DNA from 4 places in the Fundidesulfovibrio butyratiphilus genome. Region 3 is predicted to be linked to each of the others. Evidence: riboswitches for the same ligand, from Rfam matches in the RefSeq annotation. Region 3 holds a riboswitch; each other region holds the start of a gene.

Region 1 (4,248 bases), on a different contig from region 3:
ATGGCCACGGCTGCGGTCAGGGCCGTCCAGATGGTGTCGCGCATGGGGCTCAGGGCCAGGGTCAGGGGTTGCTCCACAAAAAGAGCCACGCCCATCGGGGCCAGCAGCCGCCAGACTCCCACGACTTCCAGGCCGGACGCGTCGGTGTACACGCCGTCGCCCTGCAACTGGGTGGAGTTGGCCAGACGCGCGCCTTCGGATTTGAGTTCGCTGCCGGCGGAGAGGCCGGGCCCCAGCGAGGTGGGAACCAGCAACAGGAAGGCGGTGTTGGTCAAAAAGGTGCGCACCGAAGCGCCGGATTCGTCCTGGCCGAGGAGTTCCTGGATTCTTGCGGCCGGGGCTTTTCCGGCCAACAGGCCGATCTGACGACCGGAGGCGTCGAGAATGGGGCGCACGACCAGGGCTTCGGGCGTATCGACTCCCGGGGAAGGAGGCAGGATCACGGTGGACAGGGAGCTCTGTCCGGTGAGCAGGCTGGCGGGTATCGGGGCGGTTCGGTCCTTGTCTCCGGGCCGGGAGGAGGCCTCGACCAGCCCCTTGGGACCGACCAGGAGAAATTCCGTGAAATAGGCCGAGCCCTTGGCCGCATGGGCCAGCAGGGAGGCGAAGGCCTCCTGGCGTTGTTCGTTCGGGGCGGCGTTGGGGCCGGGGGCGAGGAGTGCCGTGGCCAGGGGGAGGGTGGTCACGGAGGGCAGCACCGCGCCCATGTCGGCCTGCAATTGCCCGTTCCAGGCCAGCAGGGCGCTGCCCTTGATGGCCGCCACGGACCCCAGGTGGGACTTGGCCTGTTTGATCGCGCTCTGATGGGCCATGATGAGCGAACTCAGGCACATGGCCACCGCCATGAGCACGGTGACGATCATGAAGGCCATTCGCAGGGTGGACTGAATGCTGATGGCGGTGTCCTGAAAGGAGCGGGCGCCGCGTCTGCCCGAGGAAGTATGCGGGGATGGCGTGGTCAAATCAGACCAACTCGTTGATGACGTGCCCGATCACGCCTTCGTTGATGACATGGACAACCTCGTCGGACGGCGGTGTGGGTACGGTCACCTGTCCCGGCGGACTGGCTTGAAACTCCCCGGAGGGATGAGCCAGAACGGCGTCGGGAGAATGAACCAAGCCGTCGTAGGTTGCGAAATGGACCAGACCGTCGTTCACGTGTGGAAAGCTCCGGCTGGGGGTGAGACGGTTTCGACGGATAATCCGCCTCACCCCTTATAGGATCTTTGCCACTTCTTGTCACGCGTCGATTTTGACGAACGATATCCGCATAGTGTCGGACAAATTGCGTCAGGTTCGGCCGGGAGTTGCGCGCTTGGCGGCCTTGCGGACTACCCCTGGCTTACGCCGGCGCTGGAAAACGTGGCCATTTCGTTGAACACGGCCGCTCCGGCCCGGAGCAGCAGAAGCGCCAGCGCTCCGCCCGTGCCTTCCCCCAGGCGCAGGCCCAGGTGGAGCAGGGGGGAAGCGGACACTCGGTCCATGGCGGCCTTGTGCCCGGGTTCCGCCGAGGCGTGGCTGAAGAACACGTAGTCCATGACCGCCGGATTGAATTTCCAGGCCGCCACCAGGGCCGCGCCGGAGATGAAGCCGTCCACCAGGACCGCCTGGCGGTTGGCCGCTCCGCCCAGAATCAGCCCGGCCAGACAGGCGATTTCGTAGCCGCCCAGGGCGGACAGGATTTCCAGGGCGTCGCCGGAGGCCACGGCTGCGGCGTTGACTTCGAGGGATTGACGGATGACTCGGACCTTGCGGTCCACCCCCGAGGCGTCCAGTCCGGTGCCGGGGCCGGTGGCCTCGGCCGGGTCCAACCCCAGGTAGGCGCAGTACAGAGCCGTGGAGGGCGTGGTGTTGGCGATGCCCATGTCGCCCGTGCCCACGGTGGCGAAACCCTCGGCCTTGGCCCGATCGGCCAGGTCGAACCCCGCGTTCAGGGCTTCCAGACACTGTTCGCGGGTCATGGCCGGTCCCTTGGCCATGTTCGCCGTGCCCGGGCCCACTTTGGCCCGCACCAGCATGGGGTGCTCGGGAAAGTCGCCCCCCGCGCATCCGGCGTCCACCACCTTGAGGTCGGCGCCGGCCTGGCGCGCCAGCACGTTGATTCCCGCGCCGCCGTTGAGGAAGTTCATCACCATCTGCCGGGTGACCGCCTGGGGAAAGACGCTCACGCCCTCGTCAGCCACGCCGTGATCCCCGGCGCAGACGAAAAAAATAGCCGGATCGGGCGCCGGCTTGCCGCCGTTGGCGATCAAATAGAGGCGCAGGGCCAGCTCTTCCAGGCGGCCCAGGCTGCCCTTGGGCTTGGTGAGGTCGTCGAGATGGGCCTGGCCGGCCGGGATCAGGGAGGCGTCCACCGGGCGGATGCGCGCCAGGCGGGAAATAAAGTCGTTGGGCATGCGGGCTCCTTGCAGGGTTGGAGGTTGGGTTTCGTTCGAACCCAAGGCCGCAAAAACAAAAAATCCCTTGGCCCCGAAAGGGGCCAAGGGATAGCCGTTGCCATAGGTTCTATCCGTCAGTGGTCGCGTCCGTCCGTCTTCTGGCTCCCGGGTCGTCCTCCACCCGGCCTTCCCGCCCTGGGGCAGTGGCGTGTCGGGTATCGTCTCCGGTCACAGCGGCGGGACCGCCACGGTTTCACACCGTGTTCCGCAAGGCGGGCTTCAGCCCGCAACGGTCGCGATGGTCGGCACGCTAGTCCCGGGCGTTGGTCCTGTCAAGGCGCCGGCGGGAGGCACGCTTCAACGGTTCCTCAGCTCTTCGGGGCCGGGTTGACCAGGGGGCCTTGTCCCGTGGCGTCCTGCACCTGCTGCCAGAAGGAGGTGTCCACGGCCATGCGCTTGCGCGAGTGGGTCACCAGGGGCAACGGCACGTGGACGGGCATTTCATGCACCAGGCTCACCATCATGCCGGACTTGCCGGCCATGCCCGCGTGCACGGCCATGGAGCCCAACCGGTTGCAGTTCACCCGGTCGGCCGCGCTGGCCGGCACCGAGCGGATGATGTAGCTGGGATCGATGAACTTCAGGGTGATGGGAAGCTTGTCCTTGAAGTAGCTCTTGATTTCGGTCGTGAGCAGCCCGCAAATGTCGCCCAGCCAGCGGTTTCCCGAGGCGTCGGTGCGCAGGGATTCGGGCAGGTATTCCTGGCCGGCTCCTTCGGCCACCACGACCACGGCGTGGCCCCGGCGGTGGAGACGTTCGTGCAGGGCGGCGAGAAATCCTCCTGGACCCTGCAGGTCGAAATGCTGCTCCGGCACCAGGACGAAGTTGACCTCCTTGATGCCCAGGGTCGCCTCGGCCGCGATGAAACCCGACTCGCGGCCCATGACCTTGACCAGACCGATGCCGTAGGGCGCGCCCAGGGATTCCACGTGGGCGCAGCGGATGGCCTCGATGGCCTTTTCCACGGCGGTGCCGAAGCCGAAGGTGCGCGACACGAAATGGATGTCGTTGTCGATGGTCTTGGGAATGCAGACCACGGAGATCTTCAGGTCCCGTTCGCTGATGAGCGCGAAGATGGCCTGCGCGGCGCGCATGCTGCCCACGCCGCCCACCACGAAGAGCATGCCGACGTTGAGCCGTTCGAGGGAATCCACCACGTCCTCAACGGGCTGGGGACCCCGGGAGGAGCCGATGACCGAGCCGCCGAACTCATGGATGGGGGAGACGAATTCCGGGGTCAGCTCCACCACGTTGGGGTTGGTTTTGGGCAGGAAACCGGCCAGGCCGTAGCGGATGCCCAGGATCTTGGAAACGCCGTAGCCGTGATGGGCCTCCATGACGATGGAGCGAATCACGTCGTTTATGCCCGGGCAGAGTCCCCCGCAGGTGACCACGGCGCACTTGGTCTTGGGCGGATCGAAATAGATGCGCTCGCGTGGTCCGGCTTGTTCCAGGCTCACCTGGGCCTGGGCCGCGTGGCCGTTGAGAGAGCCGCTCACGATATTGATGAGCACCCGCTGCTCTTCGGTCACGAACATCGACCCCCGGCGGGGGTTGGGGATTTTCGGCTCGCCCAGACTTGGCACCCGGGTCTGTTCGGGGCTAAGGTGCGCAAGCCCCTGGTCGGGAAGTTCGTTTTCGTGCATGGAAGCCTCCGAAAGGGGGGGATGTTTTCGGTTCAACCCCTACCTAGCCTCAGGCGAGCGGCGTGACAAGATGCCCGCGACGACACGCAGGACATTTCTCTTTATTCCTCCGGTGCGCAAGCCCACGGGCGGCGTGGCCGTTCTTTGGGACATGGCCCGCCTGC
Region 2 (4,248 bases), on a different contig from region 3:
CCTTGTCTCAAAAAACCGGGACATCTCCAAGTTCGAGGACTCCACCGGCCGGACGTTTTCCCGGCAAAAGCCCGACAATGTCTACCGCATCGTCTGTCTCGGCGGATCAACCACCTACGGCGTGGGCGCGGACAAGACGAACGCCTTTCCCTGGATCCTGGAGGACCTGCTGGCCCTGGTCTACACCCGATGCGGTTTGCGCTTCGAGGTGCTCAACGTCGGAGTCATGGGTTACCACAGCTGGCACTCGCGCATCCGCCTCAAGGAAGAACTCCTGGCTCTGCGTCCCGACTTGGTCCTGACCATGGACGCCGTCAACGACCTCGTGTGCAGCACGGTGGTGGAGGATTCCCTGGCCTTCATCCAAGAGAAACAACGGCTCCTGGGGCTCACCAACGCCCGCGGCGAACCGAGTCTCCTGGCGCGCGGCGACGCCTTTCTCGGCAAGCACCTCAATCTGTACGTCCTGCTCAAGTACCTTGGCGTCAAGCTCGCCCAGCCGAAAATTTCCCCGACGGACATGGCCGCCAAGATCAAGGCTTTCGGCTACCAGGACAACGTCACGACCATGGCCCGGGAATGTCGGGAGCACCAAACCGATTTCGGCATCATAAACTACCCCTGGTTGGCCACCCCTCATCCTGGTCCTGAAGCCGCCGAAGTGCTGCGGCAGGCCTCGACTCCCCTCTACCTCTTCGGCAAGCTCTGGTTCCCCAAGGCCAACGCCGCAGTGGCCGGGGAGACGGGCGCAACGCACATCAATCCCCAGCCGGTCTTCGATGCCTGGCTGGCCAAGACACCGGACCGGGCCGGCGAACTCTATTTCGACGACATCCATTTCACGAAACTCGGCAACCTGCTCCTTGCCCGCGAGGTATTCAAGGGGCTGGCGCAAGTTCCCTCCTTCCGTCGCTTCACGTCCGGCTGCCCGGTGTCCGATCCGGCGGTCGCCCTGGCCAATGCCGTCAAGCTCCAGGCCCCCCGCATCCACTTCACCAACGGCTGGCCGCGATCGGGAGAGACGCCGTGCCCCTTGAAGCTGGTCCGCACCGAGAACCTTGGCGTCAAGTCTCCGGACGATTCCGGTCGTCAGTTCCTGCGCCCGGCGCGCACCGATCAGCCGGGCCTGGCCTTCTTCACGGCAACCGCGGCCGTCTCCAGCGCCCCCATGCGCTACACGCTCCATACGGCCTTCTTCTTCCCCAGGGTGTCGGGCCCCTCGGACCGGGTGGAAGTGCTGGTGAACGGCAAGGACGTGTTTTCCCTGCGCGGCATGCAAAGCGGCCAGTGGACCGGCCTTTCCGACCGGTTCGGCCTGTATCTGCCGGCCCTGGCCCCGGGCGCGGAAGTGACCGTGCGCCTGTCAGGCAAGGCCCAAGTCTGGCTCGTCGGGGGAGACCTGATTTTCGGCCACGACGAGACCTTTCCCGGCCTCTGAGGGCACAACGCCATTCGCACGACACCTGCGGTTGCGCAACACTCCCCCCAAACGCACTTCCCTGCACGGGTCCGTTGACAGCCTTTTGCCAGAGGCCGTACAGAGAACTCGCAGTTGAGGAAATCCTTCGAGAAACGGAAGACGGTGCAAGTCCGTCGCAGACGCGCTGCTGTAACCGGTCGAACAGGCGGCGACCACTGGGGCAAGTCCCTGGGAAGGACGCCGCCGACATCACAGGCTCGTAGCCTGACGCCGGAAGCCAGAAGACGCCTCGAAGGTCGTCCGCACTGGGCCTCGCGACCTGGGCCTGGGCGATCCGTCGTGCGGCCCGTGCCGCGCGTGTGCGTGATCGTCGGCCCGCTTTCCCTAGGGAAAGCGGGTTTTTTCATGCCGGGACTCTTCCCGGGGCCGGGTCTTGTCCGTGGCCCGTGCGGGTATCCGTCACGGTCTCGCGACCAAAGACCAAGGAGACGATCATGTTGACGCACGTTCTGGGTTTTCCCCGCATGGGACGGCGACGTGAGCTCAAAACCGCCATGGAGGGCTTTTTCGCCGGCCGAGTCGGCCGCCAGGCCCTCGAAGACCAGGCCCGCGCCCTGCGCCTGGCCCACTGGGAAGAACAGCGCCGCGCCGGGCTCGATCTGGTGGCTGTGGGCGACTTTTCCCTCTACGACCACATGCTCGACACGGCCCTGCTGCTCGGGGCCGCGCCCGCGCGTTTCGGCCGCGCCGCTCCCGGCGACCTGGACGCTTATTACCGCATGGCCCGGGGCGCGGGTCCCGAATACGGCGACCAGCCGGCCATGGAGATGACCAAGTGGTTCGACACCAACTACCACTACATCGTGCCGGAGCTGGCCCCGGACCAGGCCTTCGCCCCTGACGCCTCGGCCCTGGCGACCCAGGCCCGCGAGGCCAGGGCGGCCGGACACCGGGTCAAGGTCGTACTGCCCGGACCGCTCACCTTTCTGGCCCTGGCCAAGGGCGACCGGCCGGGCGTCGATCCCCTGGACCTGCTCCATCGCGCGGCCGAGGCCTACGGCGACGTGCTGGAGGACCTGAGCCGGGTCTGCGAATGGATACAGCTCGACGAACCCGTGCTGGCCACCGATTTGCGCCAGGACCTGGCGGAACGCTTCCGCCGGACCTACGAGGAGCTTCTGCTCCGCACCAAACGTCCGAAGCTTTTGCTGGCCACCTATTTCGGGGCCGTGGACCACAACGCCGCCTTTTACGAAGACCTGCCCCTGAACGGTCTGCACCTCGATCTGGTCCGCGCTCCGGGCCAATTGGAGGCGCTGTTGCCGCATCTGCCCCCGGAGACCTCGCTGTCGCTTGGCGTGGTGGACGGACGCAACGTCTGGCGGGTGGAAGCCGACCAGGCCCTGGCCGTCATCGGCCGGGCCATGGATATCCTTGGGGACGCGCGTGTGCTGGTGGCTTCCTCCTGCTCGCTTCTGCATGTACCCTTCGATCTTGAGGGTGAGGACAACCTGGCCCCCGAGGTGCGGGACTGGATGGCATTCGCCGTGCAGAAATGCCGGGAAGTGCGCTGTCTGGCCAACCTGGCCCAGGGTGCGGGCGACAACGGCTGGCTCGAAGACAACCGCCGGGCCTGGCGGGCCAGGCGGGCAAGCCCGCTGGCCAATGACCCGGCCGTGCGGACCAGGGTCCGGACGCTCACGCCGGACATGGGCCGGCGCGCGACCCCCTACGCCAAGCGGGCCGCGATCCAACGCGAGCGCCTGCGGCTGCCCCTTCTGCCCACCACCACCATCGGGTCGTTTCCCCAGACGGCCGCGATACGTTCCATGCGCAGCAAGCAGCGCCAGGGGACTGTCTCGAACAGCCAGTACGATGCCTTTCTCGCCGAGGAGATTCGCGACGTGGTGGCCAAGCAGGAAACGCTCGGCCTCGACGTGCTGGTGCATGGCGAACCCGAACGCAACGACATGGTGGAATACTTCGGCGAGCGCCTCAAGGGGTTCTGTTTCACCAGACACGGCTGGGTGCAGAGCTACGGCGCGCGTTGCGTCAAGCCGCCCGTGCTCCACGGCGACGTGAGCCGTCCCGCGCCCATGACCGTAAAGTGGACCAGCTTCGCCCAGTCGCTCACCGACAAGCCGGTCAAGGGCATGCTCACCGGCCCCGTGACCATACTGCGCTGGAGCTTCGTGCGCGACGACCAGCCCCAGACCGAGACCTGCCGCCAGATCGCCCTGGCCATCCGCGACGAGGTGCTGGACCTGGAGGCCGCCGGCGCGACCGTGATACAGGTGGACGAACCGGCCCTGCGCGAGGGACTGCCCCTGCGCCGCAGGGACTGGGACCAGGCCCTTTCGGCCTACGTGGACTGCTTCCGCTTGGCCTCGAGCGGCGTGGGCGACGCCACCCAGTTGCACACCCACATGTGCTACAGCGAATTCAACGAGATCGTGGACGCCATCGCGGCCCTGGACGCCGACGTCATCAGCATCGAGGCCAGCCGCAGCCGCATGGAACTGTTGGAAGCCTTTCGCGTCTTTCGCTACCCCAACGAGATCGGCCCCGGCGTCTACGACATCCACAGTCCCCGCGTGCCCTCGGCCCGCGAGATGGCCGAGCTTCTGCGCCTGGCCTCAAAAGTGATCCCGGCCGAAAGGCTCTGGGTCAACCCCGACTGCGGCCTCAAGACCCGGGACTGGCCCGAGGCCCTGGCCGCCCTGGCCAACATGGTGGAAGCGGCCCGAACGGTGCGCGCCGAGCTGGAGGCGTGCGCGATCGCCGACGTTCTGGAAGCGTAACAGACCGCGCGGCGGTCCTGGCCAAGA
Region 3 (4,248 bases):
CGTCCACATGCAGGCCGGGGAGTCTTCCTCCTCCAGGGGCAAGGTGGCCACGTCGCGGGCTATGCGCACGTCCTGGTCGACTTCGAGCACACTGATGAGTTCCTCTTCGTAGTCCAACGCCACGTGGTAGATGGTGGCGAAGAGTTCGTACAAGCGGGCCAGTTTGCAGAAGTCTATGGATTGTAACGTCTCGAGCAAGGACGCCACGGGACGAACCTCCTGAATTGGTCCGCCGTGCGGACCGGGATGGACCTTCTGGTCGGTCTCTTTCTCTGGATACCCGGACGAAAGGCGGTTGTCCAACCCCCTTTGCCCGGGTCGGCGTTATTGCACCATGGGCACGCCCCAGTACTGCTTGGGCACGAAATCCTTTTCCTTGAGAAACTTGGTCAGCTCCCAGGCGAGAACCCCGCTGGCCGCCTCGTTGGGATGGCGAAAGGGGTCGTGGGCCAGAACCATTTCGTCGTTGACCAGGGGCGTGCCCACGTAGAGGCACGGGGGACCGCCCTGTTTAAAGGCGTCCACGAACATCTGGCCCACCCGGGTGAACAGGATGAACTTGGCCCCGTGTTCCTGGCTTTCGCGGTCGAAAAGGCGGGCGATGTCCAGTCCCAGCCCCACGGTGTCGGCCCAGAACTTGGGATCGAGCGGAGGTCCGACCTCGCCGGGCTTGGCCTTGGGGATGGCCATCCAATACACGGTGTTGCGCAGGATCTCGTAGGTACGACACCAGGTCGCGGCAAACCGGTCCGCCGCCACAAGAGCCATGAACAGGGGAGAATTGTTGGTCACGGGAGAATTCTTGAGCTCCAGCTTGCCGTTTTCCTCCACGAAACGCGGCTTGCCCAGGCGCCAAATGCTGTCGGTCATGTGCCGAAAGTCGGCAAAGTGCGGCACGTAGCAGATCACCAGATCCGGGTGGAGCTTGTAGCCGTCGCGGCGCACCCGCAAGAGCATCTGGTCGATGCCGTAGCCGCTCACGGCCAGGTTCACCACCTCGACGTTCTTGAAGTACCCCTGAAGCAACACGGGCAAGGTGAACCGTTCGCGCAGTCCGAAACCGAACGCGTGGGAGTCGCCCACCACCACGATGCGGAACGTGCCTTCGGGCTTTTCGGGCGTCACCACCGGTCCGCGATAGCCCTGGTCGTTGATGGCGTATTCCACGTCCACCCCGGTGGTCTTGGACCAGGCCGTGGCCCCGGGCTTGAGCGACCATCCCAAGTCCGGATCAAAGCACCCGATCTGTTGCGGCACCACAAAGCCCCAGGTGCGATCGAGCATGCGCCAAAAAATGCGCGACGACACTTCAATAAAAGCAAGCAGGCAGAGAATGTAGAGAATTGCACGCTTCATGCTGGGGCCGGTAGCAGTTTGACGGGGCGTTTTGCAAGACCCTCTTTGACAGGGGTCGGGCTTTGTCCTAGGAAACTGGCGTTCCGGCCCCCTGAATATGGGGCGCTTGCGAGGGAATCCGGTGCGAAACCGGAGCGGTCCCGCCGCTGTGACCGGGGACGAAACCCGCCAGACGCCACTGCCCACGGGCGGGAAGGCGCGGGGAGTAGAATGATCCGGAAGCCAGAAGACCTGCCGGAACGCCGGGCGCGGCCATGCTCCCGGACCGGGCGAACACGTCCGCCCGGCCGGGAGCATGGCCGACTTCCACGATCGGTTTCCGAAGTCGCATGCCGCGCGTCACGGAGCCGAATGCGGAAGCGCCCGGCCGCCTGGCCCGGATTCCCTGGCGGACGCCCGAGCCCGGTTCCCGAGGAGGAAACACCGTGATTTTGTCCCGCGCGTCCCGCATTCGACGCCTTTCGTCCTTGCCGCCCCGCCGCGCATGCGGCAACGCGTTTCGTCAGGCCGAGCCCGCGACCAGCGCTCGTCGCCTGGGCGCGCGTGCGCGTTTCGCCCGTTTCGCGGTCCGCGTCGCCTCTCCCCTCCCCGGAGCCCGTCCTTGACCCCCCTTCCGGGGCGCTCACGCGCCGGCGCAACGGCCCTGGCCCTGATCGCCGCCTTGGCCCTGCTGGTGGCCTGGGCCGCTTCCAACGGACCGGCCCCCCTGCCCGCCGGGCTGGTGGGGCGCATCCTGGCCGGCAAGCTCCTGGCCTGCTCCTCCTGCCTGGACGGCGTGGGCGACGTGGCCCAACGCCTGGTTCTCGAAATCCGACTGCCCCGCATCGTCGCCGCCGGAGCCGTGGGCGCGGCCCTGGCCCTCTCCGGCGGACTGTTCCAGGGACTTCTGCAAAACCCCCTGGCCGATTCCTACACCCTGGGCGTCTCGGCCGGGGGAGCGCTCGGGGCCTGCCTGGGCCTGCTGGCCGGCGTGGGCGGCCACGGCGAACTGGCCCTGGCCGCCTGTTCCCTGGCGGGCTCCCTGGCCGCGCTCGCCGTGGTGCTGACCCTGGCCACGGCCAGGGGACGCCTCGATCCGGTCACCCTGGTTCTGGCCGGAGTCATCGTGTCCGCCACCTTGCAGGCGGGACTGGGATTCGTGAAGTTTCTGGCCGGCGACAACGTGGCCGGCCTGGTGTTCTGGCTCATGGGCGGATTCGTGGCCAAGACCTGGTCCGAGGCCTGGCTGGCCCTGGGCGGCCTGGGCATGGGACTGGCCGGGGCCGTGGCCTTCGCCCGCGACCTGGACGCCCTGTGCGCGGGCGACGAAACCGCGAAGGGGCTGGGCGTGAACGTGGCCGCGGTGCGCCTGGGGCTCCTCGTCTGCGCCTCGGCCTGTGTCGCGGCCTGCGTGGCCGTCTCGGGCATCATCGGTTTCGTGGGCCTGGTGGTGCCCCACATGGTGCGCCTGGCCGCCGGCCCGGCCCATCGCCGTCTCCTGCCCCTGTCCGCCCTGGCCGGAGCCGTCCTCCTGCTGGCGGCGGATACGGCCGTGCGCACGGTCCTGCCCCACGAGGTGCCGGTGGGCGTGCTGACGGCGCTCTTGGGCGGCCCCTACTTCTGCCTGCTCTTCGTGCGCGGAGCGGCCCGTGTGTAGCGCGCGGACGCCCGACCCGGTTCTTTTGCGCGGGACCGGCCTGCGGGTGGTGCGCGGTGGACACGAAGCCCTGGCCGGAGCCGACATCGCGCTGCGAGCCGGCGAAGTGCTGGGCGTGGTCGGGCCCAACGGGGCGGGCAAATCCACCCTGCTTCACTGCCTGGCCGCGCTGGAACGTCCGGCCGCCGGGCGGGTGGAGCTGGCCGGAATCGACGTCTTCACCCTGTCCCGACGCGCCCTGGCCCGCCAAGTGGGCTTTCTTCCCCAGGAAACCCTGGACCGCTTCGGTTTCACGGTGCTCGACTGCGCCCTCATGGGCCGCTACCCCCACCTGGGCCGCTTCGCCGCCCCCGGGGCCCCGGACCTGGACGCGGCCAGGCGGGCCCTGTCCGAAACAGACCTGGCCCACTTGGCGGACCGGTCCGTGACCACCCTTTCCGGCGGAGAAAAACGCCGCGCCGCCCTGGCCCGGGTGCTGGCCCAGGAGACGCGCGTCATGCTGCTCGACGAGCCGGCCTCGGGCCTCGACATCCGCCACGCCCTGGCGGCCATGCGCCTTTTGCGCCAGCGGACCGCCGAAGGGGCCGGCGTGGCCGTGGTGCTGCACGATCTCAACCTGGCCGGAGCCTTCTGCCACAGCGTGCTGATTCTGTCCCAAGGCCGGGTTCTGGCCTGCGGGCCCACGCCCGAAACCCTTACCCGGGAGAACGTGGCCGCCGCCTTCGGCGTGAACTCCCTGGTGGACATCCTGCCCGGCGGGGCCGTGCGGGTGACGTATCTGGAGGCATAATGCGCGTTTTGCTTCGATTTGCCGCATTGGCGCTGCTTTTTCTCCCGACCCTGGCCCTTGGCGCCGAGGTGACCGGAGACGACGGGCGCACTCTGCGTTTTGACAAACCCTTCACCCGCGTGGTTTCGCTCTACGCCGCCCACGAGGAAAACCTCGCGGCCATGGGGGCCGCTTCCGCCCTGGTGGGAGTTTGCGAGCCCGGTTCCGTCCGTCCCGGCGTCACGCTCGTCTCGGCCAGGGATTCGGCCGAGGCCCTGGCCGCCCTCAAACCCGACCTGGTGCTGGCCCGGCCCATGCATTTGGCCGCCCATCCCGGACTGGTCAGCCAGCTCGACCGGCTGGGCGTGGCCGTAGTCTGCCTGCAACCCAGCGGTCCCCAGGCCCTGGAAAACTATTGGCTCGCCCTCGGCCGCCTGGTCGGACGCGAACAGGCGGCCCGCGACATGATCCGCACCTTCCACGCGGA
Region 4 (4,248 bases), on a different contig from region 3:
CAAGCGTATCGGAAATAGTGCCCATCAGCGCATGAATGTTTCCTCCCAGCACGCCAAACCCGCTGAAATTGAGGACAAGGGCCGGCTTTTCCCCGACACTGCCGCCTGATGTTTCAATCAAAATATTCATCGTATTGACAGCGGACTGCCGTTCCAACACGGGCTGAAAATCGTGCTGTATGGCCTTGAACAATTCACTCGTGGCGTAGACAACGCCCTGGGCATGATAAAACGCGCCCCTGACGTTCCACACGTAATTTCCTTCCCTGTACACGTTTCTCAAGCGCGTGTACTCTGAACTGAGTATCGCATTCATCTCATTGATGATATCTTCCAGCTGATCGCTTCTCGGACTCAACTGGGGAATTTCTCCCTTTCCCAGGCGGTCATTAAAAGACTTGTAGCGGTTCAATCCCTGGGCAAAACGGTCCCTGCTGTCATCTTCACTGAAAAGAGACCACGAATCAGGGCTTCTATTGAAATCGTCGGCTGCGTCGAGCAACTCCGCTCCCGCGGGGCTTTCAGCTCCGATTCTGAACAGATGAGGTATGTGCTGGCTCATTCTCCGAAGAACAAAATGCTCGCCCCTTTGAAAAGCCTTCACGTCCAGGCGCATTCTGATTGGAGACACCAGTGCGCTGGGAGCCCATCCGGTATCGAGTTCGCGCTCGATCATGTCACTCATCGTTTGTATGATGTGACTTTTCCCGGAAGCAAGTTCATGCTCGGGAAGATATTCCGAATTGACACGTCCTGAAATTTGCCCAACACCATAATAAAGGCAGACGAGCAACAGGACGACCAGCAGGATCTTCACTGGTTTTCCAAAGCGGACTCTCTTGCATTGCTTTATTGCCGAAGTAACAGCAGACAATACGCCCTGGACACGAAAAATGGGTGACATACGACCTCCCCCAAGACAAAAATGATCAGTCAGATTGAAATTGAAAAAACTCCTACCGTTTTGTCAGCGGCAGGAGTCAGCGGCTGCCAACACCAATTTTGAACGACTCCATCTTCTTGTGAATTTTTTAACTCGTTCCTTGAATCAGGTCAAGGCGTGTCATACTATCGTTTTTCTTGGCACTTCGCCCCGCGACCTCGCCTGGAAGCCGAACCCAACCGAAAGGAGAGACTTTTCCCGCCTATTTGTCAGACTCCGGGCCTCCCTCCGCCCCACCAAAGCCCCACGAAGGGCCGGCGAACGAAATAACAACAAAACCGTGACCGCGCGAAGATCCTGCGCCACCGGGTCCGCGCATTCCCGATGTGCGTCTGAAAAACAGGAGCGGCGCGCCGCTCCCCGAACAGGACCGCAGCCCGCAATACGGGTCGCGCGCCCCTTCGGGCCTCGCCTTGACAGGGCGCACTCCCGGTTGTAGGGCCACTGCCAACGTCGCAGGTCCTCAATATCCATGAGGCGAAATGGGAAGTCCGGTGAAAGTCCGGCGCTGGCCCGCAACCGTAAGAGGGGACGAAAGCCGCGTGACGCCACTGTCCGCCAGGGCGCGGATGGGAAGGTGCGGCGAGTAGAACGATCCTTAAGCCGGGAAACCAGCCTGCGACAGCGTGTCGTAGGCTTCGAGGCCAAGCCGAAACGCGGACGCGTCCCCTTTCCGAAGACGGATGGGGCTTTTCGTCCGTTCCCTCCTCGAAGCCTCCTCTTCAACCCGATGAAGAAGGAGGTTTTTTTATGCGTTGTGCGGCGTTAGTCCTTTCTCTGCTTCTTTTTTCGGCCAGCGCGGCCCTGGCCGAAGATCGTGGCGGACAACCACGCGAACTGCCGGAAATGGTGGTCACGGCCACGGCCGAGCCCTCGGCCAGCACCCAGACCCCGGTCCACGTCCAGGTCATCGATCGAAAAGCCATCGACGAACTCGGGGCTTCCACACTGGACGATCTCGTCGCCCTCAAGGTTCCGGCCTCGGTGACCAAGTACCCCGGGGCCTATTCCAGCGCCAAGCTGCGCGGCTTCGACACCTACGCCTCGCCCGGGGCCAACATGGACGCCAAAACCCTGGTTCTGGTGGACGGCAACCCCGTGGCCACGGGCAACCTGGCGCTCATCCCCCTGGGCAACGTGGAGCGGGTGGAGGTCATGCGCGGACCGGGTTCGGTGCTCTACGGCGCTTCGGCCATGGGCGGGGTCATCAACGTGATCACCCGGCGCGGCAAGGGCAAACCCTCGGGCGCGGCGGAAGTCCGCTACGGTAGCTTCAACCGCGTCGAGCCCCGGGCCGACATCCAGGGCGGATTGGAAAACGGCTCGCTGGGAGCCAGCCTGGCCGGACGCGTCACCAGCGTCGACGCCTACGACGCCAGCGGCGGATGGCGCTACCCCAACACCGCCTACCACGACGGCGCGGCCTCGGGCACGGTGACCATTCGTCCCGTCGAAGGACACGCCCTCCACCTGATGGCCAACTTCTTCAACGCCTACGACGTGGGGGATCCCGGCCCGGTCTATTCGCGCACCCCCAGCGCCAAGGTGGACGACGTGCTCAAGAATTTCGCCGCCACCTACACCGGCGGCTCCAGCGCCGTCGACGTGGACTGGCGGCTGGCTTTCTGGGCCAACCGGCACGAGTACGACAACACCGACACGCCCTATTACGACAGCTCGAAGTTCAATACCGATCAGATCGGCCTGGACGGACGCGTCACCGTGCCCACCTTTTCGTTCGGCCGTTTCACCCTGGGCGCGCGATACCAGAACACCGAGGAAAAACGCGACGGGGACGGGGTCTATGCACCGGATTCCCGCTACGCGAACTGGGCCGCCTATGGGGAGGAAAAGCTCACTCTGGGCGACATCACGCTGCTTGGCGGACTGCGATACGACAACTACCAGCTGCGCATAAACGGCAACACCGTGCTCTGCGACGTGGTTTCGCGGGACAAGACCATGGATCACCTGAGCTGGCGATTCGGCGCGAACTGGAACGCCACTGACTGGTTGACCCTGCGCGCCACGGCCGGCTCGGCCTTCACCCCGCCCGACGCCTACAAGTTCAGCGGACGCTTTCAGCAGTGGGGCACGTGGTATTTGGGCAATTCGGGCCTCAAGCCCGAAACCAGCGTCACCGGCGAGGCCGGCGCGGACGTGACCTGGAACGGACTGGAATTCTCGGGGACCTACTTCAACACCGCCTACAACGACGCCATCACCACGGCCACCCTGCCCGCAACCGCGTCCCAGACATGGGTGAACTCCTCGGGTTGGCGGCTCTCCGGCCTGGAAGGCTTCGTGCGCTACACCCACACGTTCGACGCCGGAACCAATCGTTTCAGCCTTACGCCGTCGCTCAACTGGATCTGGTTCTTCGAACGCGCCGAGCTCGACGACACCCTGGTCAACGCGCGCGGCACGGACACGGTGCTCGGGCTTTCGCGCTACACCCTGACCCCCGGCCTGCAAATCGGCTGGAACGAAACCCTGCGCCTTGACCTCTCCGCCCAGTGGCAGGGCGATCAAAAGGTGCAGGACTTCAACCCCTATTCCCCGGCCTACGGCAACGTGGTGGACAAGGACCCCTTCTTCGTCTTCAACGCCAAGCTCTCGTACCGCCCCGTAGAAAAGCTGGAAGCCTCGATCTCCGTGAACAACATCGCCGACGAACGCTACAGCTACGTTCGCGGCTATCCCATGCCGGGCAGAACCTTCAGCGTCGGACTGCGCTATGCGTTCTAGACAAAGCCCCGCCTTGGCGGCGGGGCCTCCCCTGGTGACCGCCGGGCCCGGCGGGCTTGTTCTGGAACGCGGCCCCGGTCACGTGTGCCTCACCCTGCCCGGGCTCTGGCGCACGTGCGGCAACGCCCCCCTGTGCGGCGGGTTGTCCCGGGCCACGCGGCTCTTCATCCTCAAGGTGGGAGCCAACCTGGCCGGGCGCACCCGGGGCTTCGCCCCGCCGCAACGCACCCTGGCCGACTACGCCAAGGCCCAGGGCTGGAGCGGACCCAGCGTCGGACTCATGACCGCTGCCGAATTGGGGACCCTCGGCACGGCGAGCCTGTGCGCGGGCGAAACGCGGGTCAGCGTGGCCGTGACCGCCGGGCTGGCCAATGCCAGGCGGGCCGGTGATCCGGCGGACTGGCGGCCGGACGGAACCACCCCGCCCGCCGGGACGATAAACATCCTGGCCGTCACCGACGCCCACTTGACCGACGCGGCCCTGGCCGAAGCCCTCATGATCCTCACCGAGGCCAAGGCCGCAATTCTCGGCGAGCAAAACATCACCAGCACCCTGA

The links. Region 3 has a riboswitch for cobalamin ahead of ACYQ01_RS07480 (FecCD family ABC transporter permease). Riboswitches for the same ligand answer to the same signal wherever they lie in the genome.
Region 1: it holds a riboswitch for cobalamin, as region 3 does, so the genes downstream of both, cobT (nicotinate-nucleotide--dimethylbenzimidazole phosphoribosyltransferase) here and ACYQ01_RS07480 (FecCD family ABC transporter permease) in region 3, are expected to answer to the same signal.
Region 2: it holds a riboswitch for cobalamin, as region 3 does, so the genes downstream of both, metE (5-methyltetrahydropteroyltriglutamate--homocysteine S-methyltransferase) here and ACYQ01_RS07480 (FecCD family ABC transporter permease) in region 3, are expected to answer to the same signal.
Region 4: it holds a riboswitch for cobalamin, as region 3 does, so the genes downstream of both, ACYQ01_RS16280 (TonB-dependent receptor plug domain-containing protein) here and ACYQ01_RS07480 (FecCD family ABC transporter permease) in region 3, are expected to answer to the same signal.

The regions. Positions count from the first base shown of each region.
Region 1 is NZ_BAAHXA010000003.1:507,142-511,389, reverse strand. It holds gene ACYQ01_RS18410 (PAS domain S-box protein) at 1-962, opposite strand, end outside; gene ACYQ01_RS18405 (hypothetical protein) at 964-1,158, opposite strand; gene cobT (nicotinate-nucleotide--dimethylbenzimidazole phosphoribosyltransferase) at 1,332-2,396, opposite strand; cobalamin riboswitch at 2,511-2,687, opposite strand; gene ACYQ01_RS18395 (ATP-dependent 6-phosphofructokinase) at 2,747-4,084, opposite strand; gene ACYQ01_RS18390 (glycosyltransferase) at 4,155-4,248, shown strand, end outside.
Region 2 is NZ_BAAHXA010000002.1:450,221-454,468, reverse strand. It holds gene ACYQ01_RS13020 (SGNH/GDSL hydrolase family protein) at 1-1,438, shown strand, start outside; cobalamin riboswitch at 1,539-1,726, shown strand; gene metE (5-methyltetrahydropteroyltriglutamate--homocysteine S-methyltransferase) at 1,915-4,221, shown strand.
Region 3 is NZ_BAAHXA010000001.1:1,583,326-1,587,573, forward strand. It holds gene ACYQ01_RS07470 (carbon-nitrogen hydrolase family protein) at 1-207, opposite strand, end outside; gene ACYQ01_RS07475 (SGNH/GDSL hydrolase family protein) at 325-1,356, opposite strand; cobalamin riboswitch at 1,424-1,609, shown strand; gene ACYQ01_RS07480 (FecCD family ABC transporter permease) at 1,958-2,992, shown strand; gene ACYQ01_RS07485 (ABC transporter ATP-binding protein) at 2,985-3,782, shown strand; gene ACYQ01_RS07490 (ABC transporter substrate-binding protein) at 3,782-4,248, shown strand, end outside.
Region 4 is NZ_BAAHXA010000003.1:16,126-20,373, forward strand. It holds gene ACYQ01_RS16275 (DUF2333 family protein) at 1-817, opposite strand, end outside; cobalamin riboswitch at 1,384-1,577, shown strand; gene ACYQ01_RS16280 (TonB-dependent receptor plug domain-containing protein) at 1,694-3,691, shown strand; gene ACYQ01_RS16285 (adenosylcobinamide amidohydrolase) at 3,681-4,248, shown strand, end outside.